2 linked regions of the Promicromonospora sp. Populi genome follow. The protein of the gene in region 1 interacts with the protein of each later gene in a pairwise test. Links are inferred from orthologs where the notes say so. Each region holds a gene or a part of one and is shown on either strand. Other genes may lie near its edges. The genes, in order: AB1046_RS14100 and ndk.

Region 1 (14,423 bases):
GAGCATGTCGCTCTCGAGCTCGGGGATCGGGACGGTGCGCGCGCCGCCCCCGATCGTCGGCTGGGCCTCGAGGACTCGGACGCCCAGCCCCGCACGGGCGAGCGTCACCGCGGCTGCCAGGCCGTTGGGCCCGGAGCCCACCACCACCGCGTCGAGCAGGGTCACTCCCCCATCGAATCACGGCCAGGCGGCGCACGGCAGACAGAGGACGGTTCCGCACGGAATCCGGCCTGTGGGGGAACAGCCGGAGACCAGAACGAGCAGCCGCGGTACGGGGCGGCTGCTCGGTGGCGCCGGGCGTCATCGTCCGGGACTGTGCGGCAGCGGTCGTCGTCGACCATCCAGTTCGGACGCCGGGGTCTGGGTCCCAGCATCCTTGGGGGGCGGCGGGCGACGGGCGGGCCCTTCCCGCCCGTCGTCCCGTCGATCAGAGCGGGCGAACCTGCTCTGCCTGCGGACCCTTCTGTCCCTGCCCCACCTCGAACTCAACTTCCTGTCCCTCGTCGAGGGACCGGTAGCCATCGGACTGGATTGCGCTGTAGTGAACAAAAAGGTCCTGGCCGCCGGCAGTCGGGGTAATAAAGCCATACCCCTTCTCGGCGTTGAACCACTTGACGGTGCCCTGGGCCATGCGTAGTTCTCCTTGTACCTCTGCACGGGACACTCGGTCGACCCGTGGTGGTTCGAGCCTAGTGGTCCGTCTCACACCAGGGAACCCTCTATGCCCGGTATGCGGCATTAAGCGGTTGGCGAACGCGCAGGTCAGAGGGCTACGAAGGCACCTACGCAAGCGAATATCAATCTGGTGGTATGGATTGGTCCGTATTTTCGCCGCACATCCAGCCCGGAACTAGCGCACCTGAAGTTGACCTGAACCCGACGTCAACACTGCCGTCGGCCCGGTCAGCGGGCATGCAAAAGGTTATGCGCCGCCATGCCGTATCGAGTCAGCGGACACGCAAAAGGTTATGCGCCGCTACCGCGCCCTATTGCGGCACGGACTGCATTGCGGCACGGACGGCCCATCAAGCTGCCGGCCGACCTACCTGAGGACGACGATGACCGCGTACGGGGATGCCGTGACTTCGGCCGACTCGATTGCGGTGGTCGCACCGATCGCCTGGGCAACGGCGGCCGCGGTGTCCGCACGGCTAGCGCCGTACAGCACGGTCGTGACCGTGTAGCCCTCGCCGAAGCCGGACTCGTCGTTCTCCGGGACCACTTCGCCGGTAAAGCCCGCCGCCACGATCGTCTCGGCTGCCGTCGCCGCAGCTCCCTGCACGCCGCTGGAGTTCAGCACCTGGACGCCTGCCGTCAGGTCGGCGGCCGCCGGGTCGCCCGTCACACCCGTCGACGCCGATGCCGAGGGGGATGCCGACGGCGACGCGCTGGGCGAAGCGCTCGGAGACACGGGGGCCGTAGCGGAGGTCGACGGCGAGGAGGACGGGTCACCCGACGCATCTGCCGGGTCGTCACCCCCGGAGAGCAGGGTGATGCCGCCCCACGCCACGGCGGCACACACTACGGCGACCAGCAGGAACGGCCAGGCCGAGCTCCAACCGCTGCGCGGCGCACGGTGCACACCCACGGGTGCACCCCCGGGGACGGCGATGTCGAACTCGTCGGGCGGGTAGGGGTAGCCACTCTTCGTCACGGCAGAGAGAGTAGCGGGTCGTTGTGACAGATCGGTGCCCGCTCAGTGGTTCTCATCGGCCAGTCTTCGTGTAGTACGTCCCCGTTGCCGGGCCGAACGGAGCCTGCGCAGGCGTGTGACCAGCATCGGGTCATGCTTGAGAGCGGCTGGAGAATCGATCAGCGTATTCAGAACCTGGTAATACCGCGTGGCCGTCAGATCGAACAGCTCCCGCGCTGCCTCCTCCTTGGCGCCCGCGTACTTCCACCATCGGCGCTCGAACGCGAGGACGTCCCGGTCGCGGTCGGAAAGCTCGCTCTCGACGCCCTCCACCATCGCGGCATCGGCGCCGGAAACTACCGTCTCGCTCATCTCGCCACCGTATGCCCGAAGTATCTGGCCGTCATGCACCATCCCCGCCGCCCTACGGGAGTCGCCAGTCGACCGGCTGCGCGCCCTGTTGTTCGAGCAGCGCATTGGCCCGCGAGAAGGGGCGTGACCCGAAGAAGCCGTTGCGCGCTGACAGCGGCGACGGGTGCGCGCTCTCGACGACCGGGACGTCCCCGAGCCACGCCTTCAGGTTCCGCGCCTTCGCGCCCCACAGGATCGCCACCAGCGGCCCCCCACGCGCCACCAGGGCACGGATCGCCGCCTCGGTGACCTCCTCCCAGCCCTTGCCGGAGTGGGAGTCGGACGCGCCGGGCCGGCAGGTGAGCGTCCGGTTCAGCAGCATGACCCCCTGGTCGGCCCAGGGACGCAGGTCGCCGTTCGACGGCTTCTCGATCCCCAGGTCGTCGTACAGCTCCTGGTAGATGTTGGCCAGCGACCGCGGGACGGGCCGCACGTCCGGCTGGACGGAGAAGGACAGGCCCATGGCGTGACCCGGCGTCGGGTACGGGTCCTGACCCACGATGAGCACCCGGACGTCCGCGAGCGGCCGTTTGAACGCGGCGAGCACGTTCTTCCCCGCGGGCACGTAGGTGCGCCCCTCGGCGACCTCCGCGCGCAGGAAGTCACCCATGGCGTGCACCCGCGGCTCGACGTCGGCCAGAGCCTCGGCCCAGTCCGGTGCGATGACCTGCGACAGCGGGGGCGGCCCGGAGGCGGCAGCGGCGTCGACAGGGGGCGTCGGGTTCACGATGGTCTCCACGTCCAGGAGGTTACCGGCACCCTCCGACAGTGCCAGTTTGTGCCACCCGTCACACCCTGCCCGCACCCCGTCGCAGAGACTGGAGGCAGCACAAGCGAGACAATGGCGCCGTGAGCGCCACGACGAACCCAGACCCGGAAGGCCGCACGACCGACCTCCCCCCGACCACCGCCGCTCCCGTCCGCTGGGCGCGGTACATCGCCATGGGCGACTCCTTCACGGAGGGCCTGTGGGACCCGTATCCCGACGCCCCCGAGGTCCAGCGCGGCTGGGCCGACAACCTGGCCGCCATCCTCGCGGAGCGCCGGATCGCGGCGGGTCAGGAACCCCTCGAGTACGCGAACCTCGCGATCCGCGGCCGCAAGCTGCGCCCGATCGTCGACGAGCAGCTCGACGTCACCGTCGCCGCCCAGCCGGACCTCGTCTCACTGGTCGCGGGCGGCAACGACATCCTGCGCGCCTCGGCGGACCTGGAGATGATCTCCAGCGCGCTGGAGGACGCCGTCGTCGCCCTGCGCGCCTCCGGGGCCGACGTGCTGATGGGCACCGGCTTCAAGGCCGGCGCCGCCCTGAGCTGGACCAACGGCCGCACGGGAATCTTCAACGCGAACGTCTGGTCCATCGCCCAGCGCCACGGCGCGCACGTGCTGGACCTGTGGGGCATGCGGCCGCTGGCCGACCTGCGCCTCTGGTCAGAGGACCGGATCCACCTCACTCCCGAGGGGCACCAGCGGGTCGCGAACGCCGCCCTGGTCGCCCTTGGCCTCGACCCGGACGACGCCAACTACGACACCCCGCTCGACGCAACCCCACCCGCGGCCTTCCGCGAGACGGCGCGCGCCAACGCGGCCTGGATGCGCCAGCACGTGGGGCCGTGGGTCAGGCGCCGCCTGACGGGCACCTCCAGCGGTGACGGGCGCTCCGCGAAGTGGCCGAAGCCGCAGCCCTGGCCGCGGGCGTGACGCGCTAGGGTTCGGGTTCCGGTCCGGTTTGCCACCGGGCAACTAAACAATCTAGATGGTACAGTTACGACCATGACGATGAGCTCTTCGCTCAGCGTGGAAACACCCCGGCTGGGCCCCAGACGGCGCTGGACGCTTCTGGTGACCGTCGGAGCGGGTCTCCTGCTGATCACCCTGGACAACTCGATCCTCTACACGGCGCTGCCCACTCTCACCCGTGAGCTCGATGCGAGCTGGACCGAGAGCCTGTGGATCATCAACGCCTACCCGCTCGTGATGACCGGGCTGCTGCTCGGCTCGGGCACGCTGGGCGACCGGTTCGGGCACCGGCTCATGTTCCTGGCCGGCCTCGTCGTGTTCGGCCTGGCCTCCCTCCTGGCCGCGACCGCTCCCACCCCGGAGGTGCTGATCGCCGCGCGCGGCCTGCTGGCCGTCGGCGCCGCGGCGATGATGCCGGCCACCCTTGCGCTCATCCGCGTGGCCTTCACCAACGAGCGCGAGCGCAACATCGCCATCAGCGTGTGGGGCAGCCTGTCGGTGATCGGCGGCGCGCTCGGGCCCATCGTCGGCGGGGCGCTGCTGGAGCACTTCGACTGGGGCGCGATCTTCCTGATCAACGTGCCGGTGGTCCTCCTGGCCGTGATCGTCGGGGTCGCCGTCGCGCCGCAGGACGACCCGCATCCCGCGACCAAGTGGGACTTCACCTCGTCCGTGCAGGCTTTGGTCACCCTGATCGGTCTGGTGGCCCTGATCAAGGAGGTCGCCAAGCTCGACCGCTCCTGGCCCGTCGTGATCGGCTCGGCGCTTGTCACCGTCGTCGGCTGGTGGGTCTTTGTGCGTCGGCAGCGGCGCCTGCCCTTCCCGCTGCTCGACCTGTCGATCTTCCGCAACGCCGCGTTCGCCTCCGGGGTGCTCGCGGCCGCGTTCGCCATGTTCGCCATGGGCGGCCTCCAGCTCGCCACCACCCAGCGGTTCCAGCTCGTGGCCGGCTTCACGCCGCTCGAGTCGGGGCTGCTGGTGGCCACGATCGCCGCCGGGTCCCTACCGTCGTCGCTGCTGGGCGGGGCGTTCCTCCACGTCGTGGGCCTGCGCGTGCTGATCGGCGGCGGTCTGGGCGTCGGCGCCCTCGGGGTGGCCGGGACCCTGGTCGGCGTCCAGCACGGGATGGGTTGGCTCCTGGCCGGGCTGCTCGTCACGGGCCTCGGGCTGGGGGCGGCGATGTCCGTGGCCTCCACCGCGATCATCGGCAACGTGCCCACGCGCCGGGCCGGCATGGCCTCCTCCGTCGAGGAGGTCTCCTACGAGTTCGGCAGCCTGGCCGCCGTCGCGCTGCTCGGCTCGCTGCTGACCACGGTCTACACCCTGACGATTCGCCTGCCCGACGACGCTCCCGCCGCGGCCGGCCGATCCATGACGGACGCGCTGACCGCCCCCGGCGTCGGCGCCGAGGTGCTCGACGCCGCCTTCCGCGCGTTCGGCAACAGCTACTCCACGGTCATGATCGTCTGCGCCGGCGTCCTGGCGGTCGGCGCGATCGTCACGACGGTGCTGCTGCGCCACTACGGGCCCGGTTCGGCGTCCTCCGCCTACGGCTCCGGCCACTGAGGGGCGGGAGGCAACGTGCGACCGAGCAACCGTGACCGAATTCTCGACGCCGCCGTGCGCGTCATCCAGCGCGACGGCGTCACCGCCGTCACCTTCGACTCCGTGGCCGCCGAGGCGGAGCTGACGCGGGGCGGCATCATGTACCACTTCCGGTCCCGCGAGGACCTGCTGGCGGCGATCCACGAGCACCTGGCGAGCCAGTGGGAGGCCACGCTCCTGGCCGACGCCGGCCGCCCCGCAGACCAGCTCACCGCCGACGAGCGGTTGGCTGCCTACATCCGCGTGAGCACCCAGTCGGCGACCCGCGCCGAGCTGCAGCTCATGCTGGAGGCCGCCACCCGCCCGGAGTGGGCCGCGCCGTGGAGCGCCGTCCTGGAGCGCTGGGCGCCCGTCGCGCCCGACGCCGAGGCCGCCCCCGCGTCCATGAACCGGCTGGTGGCCCGGCTGGCAGCGGACGGCCTGTGGATGTTCGAGTCGCTGACCTACCGCACCATGCCGGAGGCCCAGCGCAGGGCGGTAGCCGAGCACCTGGTGCGCGCGGTCGGAGCCGGAACGTAAAGCAGGCCCGGGATCCTTGGGATCCCGGGCCTCTGGAGCCGCCTGTCGGGTTCGAACCGACGACCTTCCGCTTACAAGGCGGGAGCTCTACCAGCTGAGCTAAGGCGGCAGGCGGAGAACAGCCTAACGGTTCCTGCCGCCGGTCCGCTCCCCGCAAAGCGGCAGGGTCCCGGACCGTAGCCCGGGACCCCGCCGTCGTCACGTCAGAGCAGCCGGGCTACTCGGACGGCTCGGCGGACGGCTCGGTCGACTCCTCAGTCGCCGGCGCCTCACCCGTGATCGCCTCGGTCAGCGCGCCGGGGGTCTGCCACCCCTCGAACCGCTCACCGTTGATCACGACGGTCGGCGTACCGAACCCGCCCTCGGCGTTCAGCAGGGACGCGTCGCTGCCCGCCACCTGGGAGGAGGCCGAGACCCATTCCTCGTAGGTCTCCATGGCCTCGCCGGAGGTGATTCCCGCGGCCACGTCTGCCGGCACCCCGGCACCCTCCGCAACCTGTGCGATCTGCTCGTCAGACAGGCCGGGCGTGTTCTCCTGCGGCTGGTTCGCGAACAGCGCGTCGTGGAAGGCGGAGAACTGCTCGGGTGCCTGGTCGGCGACCCAGGCGGCGGCCGAGGCCGCACGCGTCGAGTACTCGGTGCCCTGCGACACGCGGTCCAGGATGGAGACCGGGTGCACGATGAGGGTGAGGTCCTCGGCCTCGCGCATCTCGGCGATGCTCGCAGCGTTCAGCGACTCGAACTGACCGCAGATGGGGCACATGTAGTCCACGTACACGTCGAGCGTCGGCGCGCCCTCGTTCGTGGTGCCCGCGGCGCCGGTGGCGCCGACCGGGATGCCGGTGTCCTGGACCACGCCGGCGGGGACGTTGTCGACCCGCTCCATGGGCGTCCGCTGACCCTCCTGGAAGATCATCACACTGATCACGATCAGGCCGATGACGATGACCCCGAGCACACCCACCAAGATCAAGCGGCTGCGCTTCTCTGCGGACTTCTGCTTCTTCTGGAGTGCAAGGGCCTCGGCACGAGCTGCGTCTCGGCGCTGTGCCTTGGTCTGGTTCGTCGACATCGAGGTCCTTCGAGATGCGGGCCAATGGGAGGAGGCGCTGAGCGCGCCTACACCCAGACTACTAGCGATCGCTGGGAGACCACTGGACGTTTCGTTACGATCCAGGCACCCGAACGAGCCGTCACCAGGTGACGTCGGGCCGACTGCCCAGGGGCCACCACTGCACGTCCACCGGGCTGCCGAACAGCGGCAGCGCGGCGACGACCGCGAGCGCCAGCACGATCAGGGCGACCACGATCTTGCGCCCCCTGGTGGGGGCGATCTGGCGCAGCGTGGGTCCGGCCCCGACCCGGGTCCCGTACGACGCCGGTCCCCACCACGTCACGACGAGGGTGACCAGCATCGCGACGGCGAGCACGAGGCTGTCGACGATGGGCTGGTTCATACCGCCCACCGACCGCGCCTCGACCGTCAGGATGGGGGCGATGATCAAGTTGCCCGGCGCGAACAGAATCATCCCCAGCAGCCCGACGATCACCCCGGCGCAGATCCCGACGGCTGCGGCGGGCAGCACGCCGAACACGGCGCGGACGAGGTGCCAGGGGGACACGAGGGTCGCGATCAGCACGTCGCTCGGGCTGCGTCCGCGCCGCGCGCGGCGGCTGCGGAGCTCCTCGACGGCGATCCCCGCCAGGCGCGTCAGGATCAGCAGGACCACCATCGTCGCGACGGCGATCCCGGGCCGGGTGGCGGCGAACGCGACGAGCGCGAGGGTGACGGCGGCGAACAGCCCGCGGTAGCCGGTGACGTGGGCGGGGTTCGCCAGGGCGAAGGCCGATGCGGTCGACGACGACGGCCGCGCCGTGCCGACCGCACGTCCGGTCACCGAGCGCCCCTTGGCGGGTGCGGCGGCCAGGTCGGTCACGCCGCCGACGGGCTCCTTGCGCGCGGCTCCGGCGACGGCTGCCGCCCCGGCCGCTGCACCGACGCCCACGCCGCCGGCTGCCGCGGACACCGGCCGCCGGTCCGGCACGAGGCCCTGGGGCATCACGCGCGTCGACCCGAGGTCGGAAGACGCCGCGCCGTCGTCGGACGCCCCGAAGACCTCGGTCTCCGAACCGTCCTGGTCCTCTGCGGCGGCGACGAACGCCGCCGACTCGGCCTTGAGCGCCCGCGCCACCTCGTCCGGGCCCCAGCGTTCGGCGGGCACGGCCCGCAGCGCAGCGCCGAGCGCGCGCCCGGTGCGGGTGGGCAGACCGTCGAGGTCCGCCTCGCCCTGCCGCGAGCGCCGCAGCACCAGCTCGGTGGGCCGTACGCCGAACGGCGCCCGGCCGGTGCCGGAGAACGCGAGGACGGCGGCCCAGGACCACCAGTCGGTGTCGGGGCCGGGCTCCGCGCCGTCGAGCAGCTCGGGGGCGAGGTAGCCGGGGGTGCCCATGACATATCCGGTCCGGGTGGCGCGGGGGTCGCCGGGGCCTTGTGCGAGCCCGAAGTCGATCAGGACCGGCCCGGACCGTGCGATGAGCACGTTGGACGGGGTGAGGTCGCGGTGCACAACCCCGGTGCCGTGCACCGCTTCGAGGGCGTCGGCGAGCTGGTCGGCGAGCTCGAAGAGGTCCCGTGCGTCGAGCGGCCCGCGCTCGTCGATCTCCTCCTCGAGCGTGGGGCCTTCGACGAGCTCGGTGACGATGAAGGCCTCGGGGCCCTCCAGCTCGGCGTCGAGCACGCGGGCCACCGCGGGGTGCCGCAGGCCCTGCAGTGCGGCGGCCTCGCGGCGCAGCCGCTCGCGGGCGGCGGGGTCGTCGAGGTGGCGGTGCAGGATCTTGAGGGCTACGGCGTTCCCGCCGCCGTCCTCGGCGCGGTAGACGGCGCCCATGGCGCCGGACCCGATCTCGCGCACCACGGTGTACCCGCCGAGCTGGGTGCCTGCAGCGGGGCCGGCACCGTTGACGGGGGCGATCGAGGCCTGCACCTCCTTCATGAGGCCCACGGTAGTCGTCGCGGACCGGCGATGCCCGCCAAGTCCAGCCCTCTGACCAGCGGTGTGACCAGCATCGCGGCCACGGCGCAACCACGCGCCGGACGCCTTCGTTACTCTGAGCAGGTACGGGACCTCGGTACTCTTGACGCTGCACAGCGAGACTCATACAAAACTAAGGAGCAGTACATTGCCGGGTAAAGACGGATACGATCTGGTCGTCGTCGCAAACCGGCTCCCGGTGGATTTCACGGTCGGCCCAGAAGGGGACCTCTCCTGGCAGAGGTCACCCGGCGGCCTGGTCACGGCGCTGGAACCGGTGATGCAGGGTGCCGACGGCGCCTGGGTGGGCTGGTCCGGCGCCCCCGACCTCGCCCACGAACCGTTCACGGCCGACGGGATGCTCCTGGTCCCGGTCACGCTGAGCGCCGTCGAGATCGAGCGCTACTACGAGGGCTTCTCCAACGCGACCCTGTGGCCGCTGTACCACGACGTCATCGCTCCGCCCGACTACCACCGGCAGTGGTGGGACGCGTACCGCCGCGTCAACCAGCGCTTCGCCGACGCCGCGGCCGAGCAGGCCGCCGACGGCGCCGTCGTCTGGGTGCACGACTACCAGCTCCAGCTCGTCCCCCGAATGCTGCGCGACCTGCGCCCGGACCTGCGCATCGGGTTCTTCGACCACATCCCGTTCCCACCGGTCGAGCTGTTCGCGCAGCTCCCGTGGCGCCGGCAGATCATCGACGGCCTGCTCGGCGCGGACCTGGTCGGCTTCCAGCGCAACGGTGACGCCGCGAACTTCGTGCGGTCCGCGCGCCGCCTCACCGGATACACGACCCGCGGCCCCATCATCACGATCCCGGACGCCGACGGGCGCCCCGGCCGGCACGTGCGTGCGTCCTCGTTCCCCATCTCCATCGACTCCCACCGGTTCGACACGCTCGCCCGCACCCCCGAGGTGCAGGCCCGCGCCAAGGAGATCAAGGCCGACCTCGGCAACCCCGACACCCTGATGCTCGGCGTCGACCGCCTCGACTACACCAAGGGCATCCGGCACCGCATCAAGGCGTACGGCGAGCTGCTCGACGACGGCCGGCTCGACGTCGAGCACGCCACCCTGGTGCAGGTCGCGAGCCCCAGCCGCGAGAACGTCGGCGCCTACCAGGAGCTGCGTGAGCACGTCGAAGGACTCGTGGGCCGGATCAACGGCGAGTACGGCGAGCTGGGCCACTCCGCCATCCACTACCTGCACCACTCCTACCCGCCCGAGGAGATGGCGGCGCTCTACCTGGCCGCCGACGTCCTGCTGGTGACCTCGCTGCGCGACGGCATGAACCTTGTCGCCAAGGAGTACATCGCCGCCCGCTCCGACGACCGGGGCGCGCTGGTGCTGAGCGAGTTCACCGGCGCGGCCGACGAGCTCTCCCCCGGCCCCCTGCTGGTCAACCCGCACGACATCGACGGCATGAAGGACATCATCGTGGCCGCCGCGACCATGGACCCCCGCGAGCAGCGGCGCCGCATGCGGCGCCTGCGCCGCAAGGTCCTGGCCGACGACGTCGCCAAGTGGTCCGAGACCTTCCTCGGGGTGCTCACCGCCGTGCCGGCCCGGCCGCTCAGCGTGGACCCGCGCTCCGCGGAGCACCGCCACCACAACCTCCAGGACGCCCTGACGGCGTTCACCAGCGTGCCCGACGAGGTCCCCGCGAAGGGCCGGCTCGCCCGCATGGGCAACGGCAACGGCCGGCGCAAGAAGCCGACCACGGGCTGGCTCCTCGCATCCGACTTCGACGGGACGCTCGCCCCGCTCGTGGACGACCCCAAGTCGTCCGCGATGACGCGCGCCGCGCGCGCCGCCGTCGAGCAGCTGCACACGCTCGGGCAGGAGGCGCCCGTGCGCCTCGCCTTCATCTCCGGGCGGGACCTGTCCGACCTCGCCGAGCGGTCGGTGGCCCCCGAGGGCACGTTCCTCGTCGGCAGCCACGGCGCGGAGGCGGGCCGGGCCACCACCACCGGCGTCGAGCAGGTGCCGTTCCAGCTCACCACCACCCAGTCCGGCGAGCTCGACGCGCTCGTCGCGGGCTTCGAGTCCGCCGTCTCCGGCCGCGAGGGGGCGTGGGTGCAGGTCAAGCCCGCCGCCGCCGTCGTGCACACGCGCCTGGCGAGCGTGGACGACGCCGCGGCCATCACAGTGGCCGCCGAGGAGGTGGCCGCCAACCTGGGCCTGCCCGCCATGCACGGCAAGGACGTGGTCGAGGTCTCCGTGGTGACCACCAGCAAGGGCGAGGCGCTGCGCCGCCTGCGCGGCACCGTCGCGGCCGAGCTGGGCGTCGAGAAGGTGCGCGTCCTGTACGCGGGCGACGACACCACCGACGAGCACGCGTTCGGCGTGCTCGAGTCCGGCGACCTGTCGATCAAGGTGGGTACCGGCGACACCCTCGCCTCCTACCGGGTGCCTGACCCCGACGCGCTCGCCGCGGTCCTCGCCGGGCTCGCCGAGACCCTGAGCGACGAGGCCTGAGCGGGATCTGACCCAGTCGTGACCTGGTCGATACCGCGGCCTTGACCAACAGGGGTACGATCGCGCTGCAAGTGTCACCGCCGACACGTGAGTGGAAGCAACGGCACCCGACCACAACGGATCGTCCGGCACGTACCTGCCGGTGGAGGGATGTACTAGTCATGGCTACGGTCACTTTTGATCACGCGACGCGCGTCTACCCGGGCACTGAGCGCCCAGCCGTCGACCAGCTGAACCTGGAGATCGAGGACGGCGAGTTCCTCGTCCTCGTCGGCCCGTCCGGCTGCGGTAAGTCCACGTCCCTGCGCATGCTCGCGGGCCTCGAGGACGTCAACGGCGGGCACATCTTCATCGGTGACCGCGACGTCACCGACGTGCAGCCCAAGGACCGCGACATCGCGATGGTCTTCCAGAACTACGCGCTGTACCCCCACATGTCGGTGGCGGACAACATGGGCTTCGCCCTGAAGATCGCGGGCACGCCCAAGGCGGAGATCCGCCAGCGCGTCGAGGAAGCAGCGAAGATCCTCGACCTCACCGAGTACCTCGACCGCAAGCCGAAGGCCCTCTCGGGTGGCCAGCGTCAGCGTGTCGCCATGGGCCGCGCCATCGTGCGTCAGCCCCAGGTGTTCCTCATGGACGAGCCGCTGTCGAACCTCGACGCCAAGCTCCGCGTCCAGACCCGTACGCAGATCGCGTCGCTCCAGCGCCGCCTGGGCGTCACCACGGTCTACGTCACCCACGACCAGACCGAGGCCCTGACGATGGGCGACCGCATCGCGGTCCTCAACGGCGGCATCCTGCAGCAGGTCGGCACCCCGCGTGAGATGTACGACCGCCCGAACAACGTGTTCGTCGCCGGCTTCATCGGCTCGCCCGCCATGAACATCGGCACGTTCGACGTCAAGGACGGCAGCGTCAAGGTCGGCTCGGCCAGCGTGCCGCTCGAGCGGTCCATCGCGAGCGGGATCCCCGAGTCCGACAACGGCAAGGTGACCCTGGGCTTCCGTCCCGAGGCGCTCGACGTCGTCCCCGTCGGCACCGCCGGCTCGTTCGACGTCGAGGTCAACCTCGTCGAGGAGCTCGGCTCGGACGCGTTCGTCTACGGCTCGCTCAAGGGCGACGCCGCCGACGTCAACCTGACCGCCGGTGAGACCAACCAGCTCATCGTGCGGATCGACCCGCGCAGCGTGCCGGACAAGGGCGACGTCATCGCCGTCTCGATCCAGTCCGGTCACTCGCACGTGTTCTCCGCGACCTCGGGTGAGCGTCTCGGCTGAGCAGGCACAGGTACCGCCTGATTCCTCAGCTCGCTGAGGGAACGGTTACCTCCTCGGGGTGTGTTGCTGTGCATGGACGTCTGTCCCGCACAGCAACACACCCCGTAGGCCTTTTTTCGCTCCGCCCCGGCGGAAGCCCCGGCCTCCCCGGCCGAGTGGCCGGCCCAGCGCAGAATGGTGCCCATGCCCCAGCAGAATCTCCAGATCACCGCGGTCGCACCTGACCCCGCGCTGCTGGACCTCCCGTGGGACGTGCCGCTGGCCGAGTGGCCCGAGGACGTCCTGGCCGCACTGCCCCAGGGAATCTCGCGGCACGTGGTCCGGTTCGTGAACCACTCCGGCCGCGTCATAGCGATCAAGGAGATCGGCGAGACCGTCGCCTACCGCGAGTACGAGCTGCTCCGCCAGCTGCACCGTATCGAGGTGCCCTCGGTAGTGCCCGTGGGCGTCATCACGGGCCGCAGGGCGCCCGATGGCGAACGGCTCGAGGCAGTGCTCGTCACCGAGCACCTGCAGTTCTCCCTGCCCTACCGCGCCCTGTTCAGCCAGGACCTGCGCCCCGACACCGCCACGCGCCTCATCGACGCCCTGGCGGTGCTCCTGGTCCGCCTGCACCTGGTGGGCTTCTACTGGGGCGACGTGTCGCTGTCGAACACCCTCTTCCGGCGCGACGCCGAGACTTTCGCCGCCTACCTGGTCGACGCCGAGACCGGCGACCTGCACCGCACCCTGACGAACGGCCAGCGCAACTACGACGTCGACCTGGCGCGCACCAACATCATCGGCGAGCTCATGGACCTCGCCGCGGGCGAGCTGCTCGACGAGGACGTGGACGAGGTGGCGATCGGCGACGCCCTCGTGGAGCGCTACAACGAGCTGTGGGAGGCCCTCACGGTCTCGGAGGCGTTCGACCGCGGGGACCGCTGGCGCGTGGCCGCCCGCATCGAGCGGCTCAACGACCTCGGCTTCGACGTGGGCGAGCTCGAGATCACCACGGACATCGACGGCACCAAGGTGCGCATCCAGCCCAAGGTGGTTGACGCCGGGCACCACTCCCGTCGGCTGCTGCGCCTCACGGGGCTGGACGTCCAGGAGAACCAGGCGCGCCGCATGCTCAACGACCTGGACAGCTACCAGGCCGCTACCGACCGGCAGAACGACCAGGAGCAGATAGTGGCGCACGCCTGGGTGCGCCAGGTGTTCCGCCCGACAATCGACGCCGTGCCGCGCGAGCTGCGCCGCAAGCTGGAGCCCGCGCAGCTGTTCCACGAGATCCTCGACCACCGCTGGTACATCTCACAGCAGGCACAGCGGGACATCCCGCTGCCCGAGGCCGCCGAGTCCTACGTCGAGAACGTGCTGCGGCACCGCCCCGACGAGGACGCCGTGCTCGGCCTCGCTCCCGGCGAAGCGGAAGAGGAAGAGGCCGAGCTCGAGGCTTAGCTTTCGAGTCCTAGCTCGCCTGGGCGCGCTGCTTCGCCACCTCGTACAGGGTGATCCCGGCGGCCACCGCGGCGTTCAGCGACTCCGTGGTGGCCGCGATCGGGATGGACACCACCGCGTCGCACACCTCGCGCACCAGGCGGGACAGGCCCTTCCCCTCCGAGCCCACGACGAGCACCAGCGGGTCGGTGGCGTAGGCGAGCTCGCCCACCTGCATGTCGCCGCCGGCGTCGAGCCCCACCACGAAGCAGCCGGACTTCTTCAGCTCGCCGAGCTCACGG
Region 2 (14,310 bases), 3.0 Mb from region 1 along the record:
GACCACGGACAGCTGCGTCACCGCGTTGGGGCGCTGCAGGTCGGCGGCGACCAGCACCGGGGTGTGCCCCTGGCCCTTCAGTGCGTACGCGAGCTTGCCCGCCAGGGTCGTCTTACCGGCGCCCTGGAGGCCCGCGAGCATGATGACCGTCGGCGGCGTCTTGGCCAGCGTGAGCGGGCGGGTGGCCCCGCCGAGGATGTCGACGAGCTCCTCGTTGACGATCTTGACGACCTGCTGGGCCGGGTTCAGCGCCCCCGAGACCTCGGACGACAGCGCGCGCTCGCGCACCGCGCCGGTGAACTCGCGCACCACTGGTACCGCGACGTCGGCGTCGAGGAGGGCGCGGCGGATCTCCCGCACGGTCGCGTCGATGTCCGCCTCGGAGAGACGGCCCCGCGTGCGCAGGTTCTTGAACGTCGAGGTAAGCCGGTCGGACAGGGAATTGAACACGGGCCTAGCGTAATCGAGACCAGTCGGCTCTAGTTCATCCAGGTAGCGCTCTAGTTCATCCGGTGAGCAAATTCCGCGCCCGCTCCGTCAGCCCGTCCACGAGCTGCGAGCGCCAGCCTGTCCAGTGCTTGGGCCCCAGCGACGTGGTGTCGGCCTCGGTCAGGGCGCGCAGCACGTCGAGCAGGTCGCGCCGGTGGTCCACCGCCTCCAGGAGTGTCTCCAGCGTGGCCGGGTCGTCAGGGTCGGCCCGGGTGGCCAGGTCGGCGAGCGTGAGGTGGTGCCGCACGAGCCGCGTCACGTCGTCGACCACCTGGGGTGGGAAGCCCGCGCGGGCCAGGATGCCCGGCACCAGCCGGGCGCCCTGGACGGAGTGGTCGGCCGCGCCGCGCACCTTGCCGATGTCGTGCAGCAGCGCGGACAGCAGCAGGAGGTCGCCGGCGCCCACCCCGACGTCCGGCCCAGTCCCCTGCCCGACGCCGGGTGCGAGCTCCGGCAGCCGACGCCGCAGCCGGGCGGCCACCGCCACCGTCTCGATGAGGTGCCGGTCCACGGTGTGCCGGTGGATCGCGGCGCGCTGCGGCCGGTTGCGCACGTCCGCCCACTCCGGGAACCAGGAGGTCACCACCCCGGCGAGGTCGAGCGCCTCCCAGACGGGGATCTGCGCCGGCCCGGCGGCGAGCAGGGCGAGCAGGGCCTCGCGCGCAGCCGGCGGCCACGGTTCGGGCAGTGGCGGGCTCTGCTCCAGGCTCTGGATCGTCACGGGCGACAGCACGAGCCCGGTCCGCGCCGCCGTCGCCGCGGCCCGCAGGGGCAGCAGCGGGTCCGACGCCGGCCGTGTGCCCACGCCGAGCACCAGCTCGCCGTCGTGCTCCACCAGGCCGTCGCCCACCGAGCGCAGGCGCGGCGGCGTGCGCCGTCCGCGGACCATCATCGGCTTGCCCACGCCCACCGGGCGGGACAGCGACTGCCGGGCGCGGCGGATGGTCATGTCGAGCGCGTAGGAGATCACGCGGCCCGACTCGGCGAGGCTCGCCAGCAGCTCGTCGCCGTCGTCGTACCCGGTGCGCTCGGCGACCTCCTCGAGGTCCGCGAGCAGGAGGCGACTGGTGCGCCGCCGAGTGACCACCTGCAGGGTGTCGCGCACGTCGAGCAGGTGCGTGTAGGCGGCGTCGACCGCGCCGTGCGGGCGGTCGGTGAGCCAGGTCGCCGCCAGCGCGGACAGCAGGATCGCGTCCCGCATGCCGCCGCGCGCCTCCTTGAGGTCGGGCTCGATGAGGTAGGCGAGCTCGCCTGCGCGCTGCGCGCGGTCGCGCGTGGAGGAGATGAGCTCGGGCAGGCGCCGCCGCGCGGCGGCGCGCCAGTCGGTCAGCACTGCAGACGCGGCCCGGTGCACGACGACGGCGTCGCCCGCCACCGCCCGCACGCTCAGCCAGCCGATCACCGCCGGGAGGTCGCTGGCCGCCACCTGCCGGGACTGGCTCAGCGACCGCACCGCGTGGTCGATGTCGACCCCCGAGTCCCACAGCGGGTACCAGAGCCGCTCGGCCACCTGCTGCAGCTCGGCTGCCGAGTGGGTACGGCCGTCGTGCACGAGCACGAGGTCGAGGTCGCTCAGCGGGCCGAGCTCGCCCCGGCCGAGGCTGCCGACGGCCGCCAGGGCGATACCCGACTGCTCGACGTCCTTGGTCGCCTCGGCGAACAGCGCGCCGAGACGCTCGGTGACCCGCTGCCCGACGGCGGACCGGCGGGCCAGGCCCGAACGGCCCGGACCCGTGAGGTCCGCGGCGATGGTGAGGAGTTCGTCGCGGAGGCCCCGCACCCCGACGGTGGGGTGCGGGGCCTCCGCCTGCTCCCTGGCGCCCTCGGGCACCGGGTCACTTGTCATACGACGGTGAGCGCTCCCGGTCAGAGGGCGGCGTCGCCGTGCTCGCCGGTGCGCACGCGGGCCACGTCGTCGACCGACACGACCCACACCTTGCCGTCACCGATCTTGCCGGTCTGGGCAGCGCCGACGAGCGCGTCGGTCACCGCGGTGACGTCAGCGTCCGTGACGAGCACCTCGATGCGGACCTTGGGCACCAGGTCGACGGTGTACTCAGCACCGCGGTAGACCTCGGTGTGGCCCTTCTGACGGCCGTAGCCGCTGGCCTCGCTCACGGTCATACCGCGAACCCCCGCACCCTCCAACGCCGTCTTCACGTCGTCGAGACGGTGGGGCTGGATGACACCCGTGACGAGCTTCATGCGCTTACCTCCTGAAAAGTCGATTGCTGCACCGTGGTCACGGTCAGCGCACCTCGGTGATGGTGGAGCCGGAGTTCTCGTACGCCGTCTCGCCGTGGACGGCGAGGTCGATGCCGCTAACCTCCGCCTCCTCGGAGATGCGCCAGCCCAGGGTGAACTTGAGGCCGTAGGCGATGATCGCGGTGACGACGCCGCTGAACACGACGGCGATCAGCGCGGCGACGATCTGAGTGATCAGCTGCGTGACACCACCACCGTAGAACAGACCGTTGAGCGCGCCGTCCGGGTACCAGACGCCGAAGGACTCAGCGTTGTCGGTGGCGAAGAAGCCGAGCAGCACGGTGCCGACGAGGCCACCGACCAGGTGCACGCCGACCACGTCGAGCGAGTCGTCGAAGCCGAACTTGAACTTCAGGCCCACGGCGAGGGCGCAGAGGATGCCGGCGACGAGGCCGATGGCGATCGAGCCGTAGGTGTCGACCGCGGCAGCCGCCGGGGTGATGGCGACCAGGCCGGCCACGACGCCGGAAGCGGCACCGAGCGTGGTGGGCGCGCCGTCACGGAACTTCTCCGTGGCCATCCAGGCGAGCATTGCGACGCCGGTCGCGACGAGGGTGTTCAGCCAGGCGCGGCCCGCGGTGCCGTCGGCGGCGAACTCGGAACCGGCGTTGAAGCCGAACCAGCCGAACCACAGGAGGGCGGCGCCGAGCATGACGAACGGCAGGTTGTGCGGGCGCATGGCCTCGGTACCGAAGCCCTTGCGCTTGCCGATGATCAGCGCGAGCACCAGGCCGGCGGTGCCGGCGTTGATGTGCACCACGGTGCCGCCGGCGAAGTCGATCGGGACCGACAGGGCCGTGGCGATCGGACCCTCGGGGCCAAGGAGGCCGAGGCCCCACACCATGTGCGCGACGGGGCTGTAGACCAGCGTCACCCACAGGGCGGCGAAGACGAGCCAGGTGCTGAACTTGACGCGGTCCGCGATGGCGCCGGAGATGAGGGCGACCGTGATGATCGCGAACGTGGCCTGGTAACCCGCCGCGACGGTCGCCGGGACACCGGCGGCGAACATCAGCGAGTCGGCGTCGGTGATCGCGAGGCCGAAGTAGTCGGCGGGGTTGCCGATGAAACCACCGAGGTCGCTGCCGAAGGTCAGCGAGTAGCCGTAGAGCACCCAGATCAGACCGACAACGCCGATCGAGCTGAAGCTCATCATCATCATGTTGAGGACGCTCTTACCGCGCACCATGCCGCCGTAGAAGAACGCCAGTCCAGGCGTCATCAGCAGCACGAGCGAGGCGGCGGTGATCATCCAGGCAGTGTTTCCACTGTCCAGAGCAAACTCTTCCATCAGATGCCTCTCTCCCCGGACCGGATCCTGTTGACTCGGCCCACCGCGACTACCGTCCCGGGAAGCCGTTACGCGTGACCTGCACGGAGGTTACGAGCGCGTGACGCAGCCGGGAAGCATGTAAACGTCTTATTTCGCAGCCGAATTGGGTTAAATATCCAGGCGAACCGTGATCCGATCGTGATTCCTCTGGTATCCGCCTGTAACGAGTCTGCGCATAAGCGTTCTCATATATTGGACACTTCGCCGACGTTCGGCAATTCATGGCCGAATTCGAGACCTTAACTCAGCCGAGTTCATCTCCGGCTCAGCCGAGAATTCCGTCCACGAAGTCCTCGACGTCGAACGGCGCCAGGTCGTCCGGGCCCTCACCGAGGCCGATGAGCTTGACCGGGACGCCGAGCTCACGCTGCACCTGCACCACGATCCCGCCCTTCGCGGTCCCGTCCAGCTTGGTCAGCACGATGCCCGTGACACCCGCGACCTCAGCGAAGACGCGGGCCTGCGAGAGCCCGTTCTGACCGGTGGTCGCGTCCAGCACCAGCAGCACCTCGCTCGGCGCGGCAACCTTGCTGGCCACGCGCACGATCTTGCCGAGCTCGTCCATAAGGCCGGCCTTGTTCTGCAGGCGCCCCGCGGTGTCCACGAGCACCACGTCGATCTTCTCGTCCCGGCCGCGGGCGACGGCCTCGAACGCCACCGACGCCGGGTCCGCGCCCTCGCGGTCCGAGCGCACCGTCGGCACCCCCACGCGGTTGCCCCAGGTGGTGAGCTGGTCCGCCGCCGCGGCCCGGAACGTGTCGGCGGCGCCGAGCACAACGCTGCGGCCGTCCGCGACCAGGACCCGGGCCAGCTTGCCGACCGTCGTCGTCTTGCCGGTGCCGTTCACGCCCACCACGAGTGTGACTGCGGGCAGGTGGGTGCCGTCCTCCGCGGTGGTCGGTTCGGTCTTCAGCGTCCGGTCCAGCTCCGGCTGCAGGAGCGCGACGAGCTCCGAGCGCAGGAGGTCGCGCACCGCCGTCGGCTCACGAACACCCAGCACGCGGACCCTGGTGCGCAGCGCTTCCAGCAGCTCGGTGGTGGGGCCGGCACCGACGTCGGCGAGGAGCAGCTCCTCCTCGATCTCGTCCCAGTCGTCCTCGGTGAGCGCGTCTCGGGACAGGACGGACAGCAGCCGGGCGCCCAGCGGCGAGCCCGAGCGCGCGAGGCGGTCGCGGAGCCGCACCAGGCGGCCCGCGGTGGGCGCCGGGGCCTCGACCACCGCGCGCGGCGGACCTGTGGTCTCGGGGACCGAGTCGGGCGCCTCGCGGGTCGAGCCGGTCGCGCCCGGCTCGACCGCCGCCGTCTCCGACCTCGCCTCCGGCGCCTGCTCGGTGGCCAGGCCGTCGCCCTGGTCCTGGGCCCGTCTCCGGCGTCGTCCGACAAGGACACCGGCGAGGCCGCCACCGCCCGCGAGGACGACGAACGCGGCGATGATCTCGATCCAGGGAAGCTCGTTCACGCCGCGATTCTTTCATCTCGCGGACGGCGGGGTGGGAGCCCTCAAATTCTCGGCCACGGCGGCCGGAGCGGAGTGAGGGTACGCCGGTGATCGTCTCGCACCGCACGGTCTAGCGCGGACTCAGCTCGCGGCCTGGGCCGGGCCTTCCGCAGCCGGGGCCGTCTCCTGGGAGACCTTCTGCACCGTCCGCACGGTCCGGGCCGGCCGGACCGCCCGCAGCTGGCCGGGGACCAGGTTCGCCGGCCTGAGCGGCACGGTCCCGAGCGGCACGTGCAGGGTCCGCTGTGCCTGGTCCCGAGCCCGGTTCAGGACGTCGGTCAGCTCCTCGGCGTCGACGTAGCCGGGCTTCGACTCGATGGTCGCGGCGAAGAACTCCGACATCCCCATGTCTACCGGCGAGGTGTCGGGCTTGACGACGGGAGGCTTGCCGACCCAGACGGAGGGGGCGCCCACCGCGTGCGTCGCGACGGCGGAGGCGCCGCGGCGTCGGCCGTCCCTGCGCCGCTTGGCGTCACCGCGAAGGTGGATGATGATGGACCGGAACCACTGGAGGAACGAAAATTCCTCCGTCTTGTTCGCGGGCGCGTCCATCTGACTGGCTACGACGAAGACGCCCACCGCCAGGACCAGGCACACCACGAGCAAAATGACCGACCACCACATAGCCCTATTGTGTCGTGTCTTGTCCGGTCGTGCCGTCCAGAGCGACGCGACACGCCGCACAACACGCGCGTGCGGGACAGGAGAAATCCCTCACACCTGACGCTTTTGTCCGAGGGTGCGAAAAATAACCCATTCGGGCTCGGGCTCAGGGCGAGACTCAGGCGGTGACCGTCTCGCGGTCGCCCATCCGCTGGCTGATCAGCGTCGTGACGCCGTCGCCCCGCATCGTCACACCGTAGAGCGCGTCCGCGACCTCCATCGTGCGCTTCTGGTGCGTGATGACGATGAGCTGGCTGTCCTTCTGCAGCTCCTTGAAGATCTCGATGAGCCGGCCGAGGTTCACGTCGTCGAGCGCCGCCTCGACCTCGTCCATGATGTAGAACGGGCTGGGGCGCGCCTTGAAGATAGCCACGAGGAACGCCACGGCTGCCAGCGAGCGCTCGCCGCCCGAGAGCAGGGAGAGCCGCTTGACCTTCTTGCCGGCCGGGCGCGCCTCGACCTCGATGCCCGTGGTCAGCAGGTCGTCCGGGTCCGTGAGCGTCAGCTTGCCCTCACCGCCGGGGAACAGGCGCGGGAAGATCTCGAGGAACTTGGCCGCGGTGTCCTGGAACGCCTCGGCGAACACCTGCTGCACCCGCTCGTCGATGTCGTCGACGATCTGCAACAGGTCCTCGCGGGACTTCTTCAGGTCCCCGAGCTGGTCCACGAGGAACTGGTGCCGCTCCTCCAGGGCCGCGAACTCCTCCAACGCCAGCGGGTTGACGGCGCCGATCCGCGACAGCGCGCGCTCGGCCTTGGCCAGCCGGGCCTCCTGCTCCTCGCGGACGTACGGGACCAGCCGGTCCGGCTTGGGCTCTCCGGGAGCGGTCTCCTCGCTCGGGCCGGTCTCGTCCTCGGCAGGGCCCTCCTCCGGCTCGGCACCGGCCGCCGCGACGATCACCGCGGTCGCGGCCGGGTCGTCGGGCCGCATCCCGGCCTCGTGCAGGGCACGCGTCCGGGTGATGAGGGCGTCCTCACGCGCCGCGGCGCCGCGCGGCAGCGCAGGGTCGCCCTCGTAGCGGATGGGGTTGCCCTCGTCGTCGCGCTCGACCACCGCGCGGCGCTTGCGCCCGCGTACCTCGGCCTCACCCTCGTAGACCGGGACCGGCTGGTGCGGGCCGAACTCCTCCATCAGCACGTCCGGGTCCATGCCCAGTTCCTCGGACGCGCGCGTCTGCAGCTGCTCCAGGCGCAGCACCTGCTGCGCGCGGGCGACCTCGTCCCGGTGCGCGACGTCGGTCAGCTCGCGCAGCTGGCCCGTCAGCGACTCCACGCTCCCCCGCACGGCGACCAGCTGCTCCGAGCCCGCTGCGCGGGCTTCCTCGGCCGCTGCCTTGTCGGCCACCGCACGGTCCACCGACCGTGCGATCTGCTCCAGCGCCACCGCGACCGCCTGCTGCACCAGCACGGCGCGCGACGCGTCCTGACGGCGCGACTCCTCGCGCTCGGCGGCCCGCGCTCGGGCCGCACGCTCCTGCTCGGCCGCGGCCGTCAGCGCCTGCGCCCGGCCAGAGACCGCGCGAGCCCGCTCCTCCGCGGTACGCAGCGCCAGCCGGGCCTCGGTCTCCCGACCGCGCGCCGCGGTAGCAGCGGCCGCGGCGGCATCGCGCTGGGCCTGTACCTCGTCGACCGAGCCCTCGTCGTCGGAGGGCTCCTCCTCGGCGATCGTCATGCGCTCGACGAGCGCCTCGAGCTCGATCTCGTCCTCCGCCCGGCGGGACTGCGCCTCGGCCAGGGCGGAACGGTGCCGGTCGGCCTCGGCCTGGGCGGCGCGCGCGGCCGCGCCCAGCGAACCGAGCTGCTCGGCGGCCGCGGCACGCGCGGCGTCGGCCTCCCCCAGTCGGGAGGCCGTGTCGTCGTACCGTTCCTGCGCTGCCGTGCGCTCGGCCCGCGCGCGCTCCAGGTGCGTCGAGCCGTCCGTCTCGCGGGCCGCCGCCTCGTCGCGGGCGGCCTTCGCCTCGGCCAGCGCCGACTGCAGGTGCAGCACGCTGGGCGCGGCCGCCGAGCCGCCCCAGGCCCGCGTGGCGCCCAGCAGGTCGCCGGCGCGGGTCACCGCGACCACCGGCTCGTCGCGCACCAGCGCGCGGGCGCGCGCCAAGTCGTCCACCACAACCACGTCGCGCAGGATCGTCAGCAGCGCGGCCGACGCCGGCCCGGCCACCTGCACCACGTCCGTGGCCCAGCGGGCACCGGCGGGAAGGGTGACGGCCGGGCGGGTCACAGCGTCGCCCGACGCCTTGCGGTCGGAACCGACGACGAGGCTGGCGCGGCCGGCGTCCTCGTCCCGGAGCAGCCGCAGGGCGTCCACGGCCTCGTCGACACCCGCGACGGCCACGGCGTCGGCCACCGGGCCGAGCGCTGCCGCTACCGCGTCCTCGAAGCCTGCCTCGATGCCCAGCAGCGCGGCCACCGAGCCCAGCACGCCCGCCTGGTCGGCGGCCAGGAGCGTACCGGCGCCGTCCTTGCGGTCCAGGCTCAGCTCCAGCGCCTCGACCTTCGCCTCCGCCGAGCTGCGGTCCCGCTGCGCCGTCGTCACCTGCTCCTGGAGGTGCCGCACCTCGGCCTTCGCCAGCTCGAGCACCTCGGAGGCCGCCTCGTGCGCGACGTCGAGGCTCTCCCCGTCGCCGTCGAGCCCGCCGCCGACCTCCGTCTGGAGCGCGCTGAGATCGCGCGAGGAGTCCTCCACACGCTCCTCGGCCTGGAGCAGGGCGTCGCGCAGCCGGTCCAGCTCGGACTGCGCTGCCTCGACGCGGCTGCGCCGAGCGGCGACCTGGCCGGCCAGGCGGGCCAGACCCTCGCGGCGGTCCGCGGCGGCGCGCAGCAGCGCGGCGTGCGCGCGCTCGGCGGCCTGGGCGGCCGCCTCGGCCTCGGCCCGGGTGTCGACGGCGGTCTCCACGATCTCGTGGGCCATCTCGACCTCGGTGACGAGCTCTTCCTCGCTCGCGCGGGCACGAGCGGCCTGCGCCTCGAGGTCGTCGGGGTCCTGGCCCTGGTGCGCGGGCTCGGCGGTGCCCAGCAGGCGGGCCCGCTCCCCGGCCAGCGATTGCAGGCTGCGCAGCCGCTCCCGGGTCTGGGACAGGGCGAACACGGTGTCGCCCGCCTGGCTGACCTGCTGCGACTCGGCCGACATGGCCGCTTCCAGGCGAGCCAACGTGCCGCGCGCCTCGGTCAGGGCCGCCTCGGTCTCGGCCTGGCGCTCCCGGAGGGACCGCTCGTCCGCGCGCTCCTGCTCGAGCTGGGCGGTGAGCTGGGCCAGGTCGTCGGCGAGGAGGCGCGACTTGGCGTCGCGCAGGTCGCGCTGCACCGTCTGCGCCTTGCGGGCCGCCTCCGCCTGGCGGCCCAGCGGGCCGAGCTGCCGGCGCAGCTCGGCGGTCAGGTCGCCCAGCCGCGCGAGGTTGCCCTGCATCGACTCGAGCTTGCGGAGCGCCTTCTCCTTGCGCTTGCGGTGCTTGAGCACGCCCGCGGCCTCTTCGATGAAGCCGCGGCGCTCCTCCGGCGTCGCGCGCAGCACGGCGTCGAGCTGGCCCTGCCCCACCACCACGTGCATCTCACGGCCGATGCCGGAGTCGCTCAGGAGCTCCTGGATGTCCAGCAGGCGGCAGCTGTTGCCGTTGATCGCGTACTCGGAACCGCCGCTGCGGAACAGCGTGCGGGAGATCGTGACCTCGGTGTAGTCGATCGGCAGCGCGCCGTCGGTGTTGTCGATGGTCAGGGCGACCTCGGCGCGGCCGAGCGGGGCGCGGCCGGAGGTGCCCGCGAAGATGACGTCGTCCATCTTGCCGCCGCGCAGGGACTTGGCACCCTGTTCGCCCATGACCCAGGAGAGCGCGTCGACCACGTTGGACTTGCCGGAGCCGTTGGGTCCCACCACGCAGGTGATGCCCGGCTCCAGCTCGAGGGTGGTCGCCGACGCGAAGGACTTGAAGCCCCGGAGCGTGAGCGTCTTGAGGTGCACTGGGTGAGCCTAACTGTGTCTAGGGGCCGAACGTCGGACGTACGGCGGGATACGCCAAAGCGTCCCCCTTTGTTGTGGGCGCGACCGTTGCGATCTCGCGCCCGTTTTAGGCGCAACGATCGCGCCCGCAACAAAGGGGGACGTGGAGTGAAGAGGGGGTTAGCCCAGTTCCGGGAACCAGAGGGCGATCTCGCGGGCTGCCGACTCCGGCGAGTCGGAGCCGTGCACCAGGTTCTGCTGCACCTTGGTGCCCCAGTCGCGGCCCAGGTCACCGCGGATCGTGCCGGGGGCGGCGTCGGTCGGGTTGGTCGCGCCCGCCAGCGAGCGGAAGCCGGGGATGACACCCTCGCCCTCGGCCACGACGGCCAGGACGGGGCCCGACATCATGAACTCGACGAGCGGGGCGTAGAACGGCTTGCCCTCGTGCTCGGCGTAGTGCGCGGCGAGCAGCTCGGCGGTGGCGCTCTTGAGCTCCACGGCCCGCAGCGTGTAGCCCTTGGTCTCGATGCGGCGCAGGACCTCGCCCGACAGGCCGCGGCGGACGCCGTCCGGCTTGACGAGGACGAGGGTGCGCTCGGCCACGGGCTGCGTCGTGGCCTCCGTGGGCAGGGTCTTCTCTGCGACGTCGGTCATGAGGCAACCCTATCCGGGCCGCGAGCATCCCCAGAACGTGCAGATCAGCCGACGTTGGGGGCCGTCTCCGGGTGGGCGGCGTCGTACTCCGCCCGCTCCCGGTCCACGCGTGCGCCGAGGCGCAGCGCGTAGAACCACAGCACCACGAAGATGCCGCCGACCAGGTACATCATCGGCACCAGCAGGCCCATGGCGAGCACCGGCACCTGGGCGAGGGTGCCCGCCGCCCGGCCGGCGACCGAGCCCTGGGCCCGCGACAGGATCACGAGCACCAGGGCCAGGGCCCCGCCCAGCACCCAGATCGCCGCGCTCGACTCGATCTGGAGCGGGCCGCGCCCGAACTCGTTGTCGCGCAGCGCCCACACCGCCAGCGTCGCGAAGATCACGAGGAACACCTCGAGCAGCAGCGTGGTGGACGTGAACTGCACCAGCGCGGACTTCTTGGGCTTGATGCGGTCGCCGGGGGCGGGTTGGTCCTTGCTCACCGGGTCAGGATATCCGTCTCCGTGCCCCCGGCAGTGTCGTCGGCGCCCCGGACCTCGTCCTGGACGTCTTCCTCGACCGCACCTTCCGGGGCCTTGTCGACGTCGCCCTCCATGACCGCCTCACCGCGGGCGACCATGCCGGCCTCGTTGGAGAGCTTGACCTCCTTGAGGAACAGCGCGAGCACCAGGCCGACGACCACCAGCGGCACGAGGTACCAGAACGCCGGCGCGAGGGAGCTCGCGAACGCGTCGACCACCCCGCTGCGCAGCGGCTCGGGCAGTGCTGCCACGATCTGCGGGGTCAGGCCGGAACCACCGCCCGCCGGGACCGCACCCGCCGGAACGTCCGCGAAGACGCCCTGCAGGTTCTCCGTGAGGCGGGAGGTGAACACCGTGGTGAACGCGGCGGTACCCACCGCGGCGCCGATCTCCCGGAAGAAGTTGTTCGACGACGTCGCCGTGCCCAGCTCGTGCGGGTCCACGGAGTTCTGCACCGCGAGCACGATGGTCTGCATGACGAGGCCCATACCGGCGCCGAGCACAAAGATCATCGCGCCGAACAGCCAGAGGGACATGTCGCCCTCGATCTGCGTCAGCCAGATCAAGCCGACGACCGTGATCGCCAGGCCCGCCACCGGGAACATCTTGTAGCGGCCGGTCCTGGAGATTGCGATGCCGGACAAGATCGAGGTCAGCATCAGGCCGGCCATCATCGGGAGCATCAGCAGGCCGGACTCGGTGACCCCCGCGCCGGACGACATCTGCAGGAACGTCGGCAGCATCGACATCGCGGAGAACATGCCCATGCCGAGCACCAGGCCGATGAGCGTGGTGATGGTGAACGTGCGGTTCTTGAACAGCCGCAGCGGGATGAGCGGCTCGGAGACCCGGTTCTCGATGAGGATGAACAGGCCGACCATCACCACGGTGCCGAGCAGCAGCCCGAGCAGCATCGGGTCGGACCAGTCGTAGCCGTCGTTGCCGAGCGACTGCCAGCTCGTCAGCAGCACGATGCCGGTGGTGCCGAGCGCCATCGTGAGGATGCCGCCCCAGTCGGTGGGCCGGTTCGAGCGGTGCGAGGGCAGCTTCAGGGCAAAGTAGGCGATGAACCACGCGGCGATACCGATCGGCACGTTGATCCAGAACGTCCAGCGCCAGCCGGGGCCGTCGGTGAGCCAGCCGCCGAGCAGCGGGCCGGCGACTGCGGAGATGCCGAACAGGGCGCCCATGGGGCCCATGTACTTGCCGCGGTCGGACGCCGGGATGATGTCGGCGATGATCGCCTGCGCCAGGATCATCAGGCCACCGCCACCGAGGCCCTGCACGGCCCGCCAGGCCACGAGGGACTCGAACGACTGCGCCATGCCGCCCCCGAGGGAGGCGATGACGAACAGGCCGACCGCCACCAGGAACGGCCAGCGCCGCCCGTAGAGGTCGCCGAACTTGCCGTAGAGCGGCATCGCGATGGCGATCGCCAGGATGTACGCGGTGATGACCCAGCCCTGGTGCTCGACGCCGTTCAGCTCGCCCACGATGGTGGGCATCGCGGTACCGACGATGGTCTGGTCCAGGGAGGACAGGAACATCGAGGCCATCAGGGCCCCGAAGATCAGCCAGATCGTGCGCTGGTTGAGGACTACCAGCGGCTTGTCCGGCGCCGTGGTGACGGCTTGGCTCATGGGTCGTGCCTTTCTGGGGATCGGGCTGAGGTGCCGGCGAAGAAGGGAGATCAGAGGTCGAGGTCGCGCGCGACGACGTCGATGAGCTGCGCAACGGCGTCGGGCAGGTGGGCAGCCGGGTTGCCGGCGTAACCGGAGTTCTCCCAGGCGGTGAGCGCGGTGCGCAGCATGAGCAGGACGAGCATCGTGAGCAGCTCGGAGCTGGCGCTGAACGGCGTGGTCGCACGGCGAGCCGCGAAGAGCTCCTCGAGCCGGTTCTTGTGCCGGCCCATCCAGACCATGTGCCGCTGCAGCAGGCGCGGCTCCTGCTGGGCGAGGTCCATGGCCCGCATCACCCGGTCGTGATTCTCGCCGGCCCGCTCGAGGAGGGAAGCGACCAGGGCCTGGAGATCGGTCAGCAGCCGGCCGGTGGGCCCGCCCTCGACGAACGTCCGCACGACGTCCTCCGACAGGTCGACGTCGTCCACGCCGAGCACCGCGTCGTCCTTGGACTCGAAGTAGTTGAAGAAGGTGCGCGCCGAGACCCCGGCCTCCGCGCTGATCATCTCGACGGTGACGGCGTCGAGGCCCTGCTCGGCGACCAGCTTCTGCGCCGCCTCGATCAGCGCCGCGCGGCGGGCGCGCTTCTTGCGCTCCCGCAGGCCCTGCTCAGCGGGCGTCCCCTCCAGCGCGGACACGAGCTCGCGCAGGTCGGGGCGCGGGGCGGCGTCGGCGGGCGCGACGGTCTCGCGCGGGGAGGTAGGGGCCATGCATTAATTCTTGCACCCCGCGCAAAATTACATCAACTGCAAAAAGGTGAGACGGCGGTCACACCTCGCCGAAGCCGGCGTCGATCATCTGGACGACGGTCGCCACCGCCTCCGCGGCCCGCTCCCCCGTGGCCTCCACGCGCAGCTCGCGACCCTGCGTGGCGCCGAGCGCCATGAGCTGCAGCACGCTGGAGGCGTCCACGCCGTCGATGGTCATGACCGCACCCAGCTCGGCCACCTTGCGCGACACGAGTGCCGCCGGCCGGGCGTGCAGGCCCAGCGGGTTGCGCACCGTCACGGTGCGGGAGGTCTGCGAGTCCTCGTCCGACGTCGCCGCGTTCGCGTCCAGCGCATGCGCCGCCTCGATCACGGCGAACACCCGCACCGAGGCGTTAGCCGACTCCAGCACCGCGGCCAGGCCCGCGCCGCCGTGCGCCGTGACGGCCGCGGCGACCGCACCCTCGACGAACGGGGCGCGTGCCAGCACCACCCGTTCGGCCAGAGACTCGTCCAGCTCCAACGCCGACTCGACGGTGAGCACCGAGGACCCGAGGTCGCCGA

The links.
Region 2: the proteins of AB1046_RS14100 (region 1) and ndk interact in binary tests that used the Escherichia coli proteins (3 or more experiments, as listed by UniProt). The link is inferred for Promicromonospora sp. Populi from one-to-one orthologs.

The regions. Positions count from the first base shown.
Region 1 is NZ_CP163528.1:3,122,599-3,137,021, forward strand. The notes cover bases 917-3,732. They hold AB1046_RS14100 (uracil-DNA glycosylase), read right to left. Parts: upstream 2,775-3,732; coding sequence 2,058-2,774; downstream 917-2,057. Other genes in these bases: AB1046_RS14090 (LytR C-terminal domain-containing protein), read right to left, coding at 1,043-1,654; AB1046_RS14095 (DUF3263 domain-containing protein), read right to left, coding at 1,697-2,005; AB1046_RS14105 (SGNH/GDSL hydrolase family protein), read left to right, coding at 2,894-3,732. Also shown: AB1046_RS14080 (phytoene desaturase family protein), read right to left, coding at 1-165; AB1046_RS14085 (cold-shock protein), read right to left, coding at 428-631; more of AB1046_RS14105, read left to right, coding at 3,733-3,745; AB1046_RS14110 (MFS transporter), read left to right, coding at 3,824-5,350; AB1046_RS14115 (TetR/AcrR family transcriptional regulator), read left to right, coding at 5,366-5,908; AB1046_RS14125 (DsbA family protein), read right to left, coding at 6,126-6,980; AB1046_RS14130 (serine/threonine-protein kinase), read right to left, coding at 7,102-8,901; otsB (trehalose-phosphatase), read left to right, coding at 9,089-11,419; AB1046_RS14140 (ABC transporter ATP-binding protein), read left to right, coding at 11,581-12,699; AB1046_RS14145 (DUF4032 domain-containing protein), read left to right, coding at 12,874-14,142; 23S rRNA (guanosine(2251)-2'-O)-methyltransferase RlmB, read right to left, coding at 14,153-14,423. UniProt on the Escherichia coli protein: Excises uracil residues from the DNA which can arise as a result of misincorporation of dUMP residues by DNA polymerase or due to deamination of cytosine.
Region 2 is NZ_CP163528.1:167,143-181,452, reverse strand. Bases 9,100-11,802 are described here. They hold ndk (nucleoside-diphosphate kinase), read right to left. Parts: upstream 10,837-11,802; coding sequence 10,363-10,836; downstream 9,100-10,362. Other genes in these bases: AB1046_RS00780 (MDR family MFS transporter), read right to left, coding at 11,318-11,802; AB1046_RS00785 (DUF4233 domain-containing protein), read right to left, coding at 10,881-11,321; smc (chromosome segregation protein SMC), read right to left, coding at 9,100-10,203. Also shown: ffh (signal recognition particle protein), read right to left, coding at 1-450; AB1046_RS00820 (HD domain-containing protein), read right to left, coding at 506-2,335; AB1046_RS00815 (P-II family nitrogen regulator), read right to left, coding at 2,356-2,694; AB1046_RS00810 (ammonium transporter), read right to left, coding at 2,738-4,045; signal recognition particle-docking protein FtsY, read right to left, coding at 4,353-5,546; AB1046_RS00800 (hypothetical protein), read right to left, coding at 5,667-6,209; more of smc, read right to left, coding at 6,367-9,099; more of AB1046_RS00780, read right to left, coding at 11,803-13,000; AB1046_RS00775 (TetR/AcrR family transcriptional regulator), read right to left, coding at 13,051-13,749; AB1046_RS00770 (HPr family phosphocarrier protein), read right to left, coding at 13,808-14,310. UniProt on the Escherichia coli protein: Major role in the synthesis of nucleoside triphosphates other than ATP. The ATP gamma phosphate is transferred to the NDP beta phosphate via a ping-pong mechanism, using a phosphorylated active-site intermediate.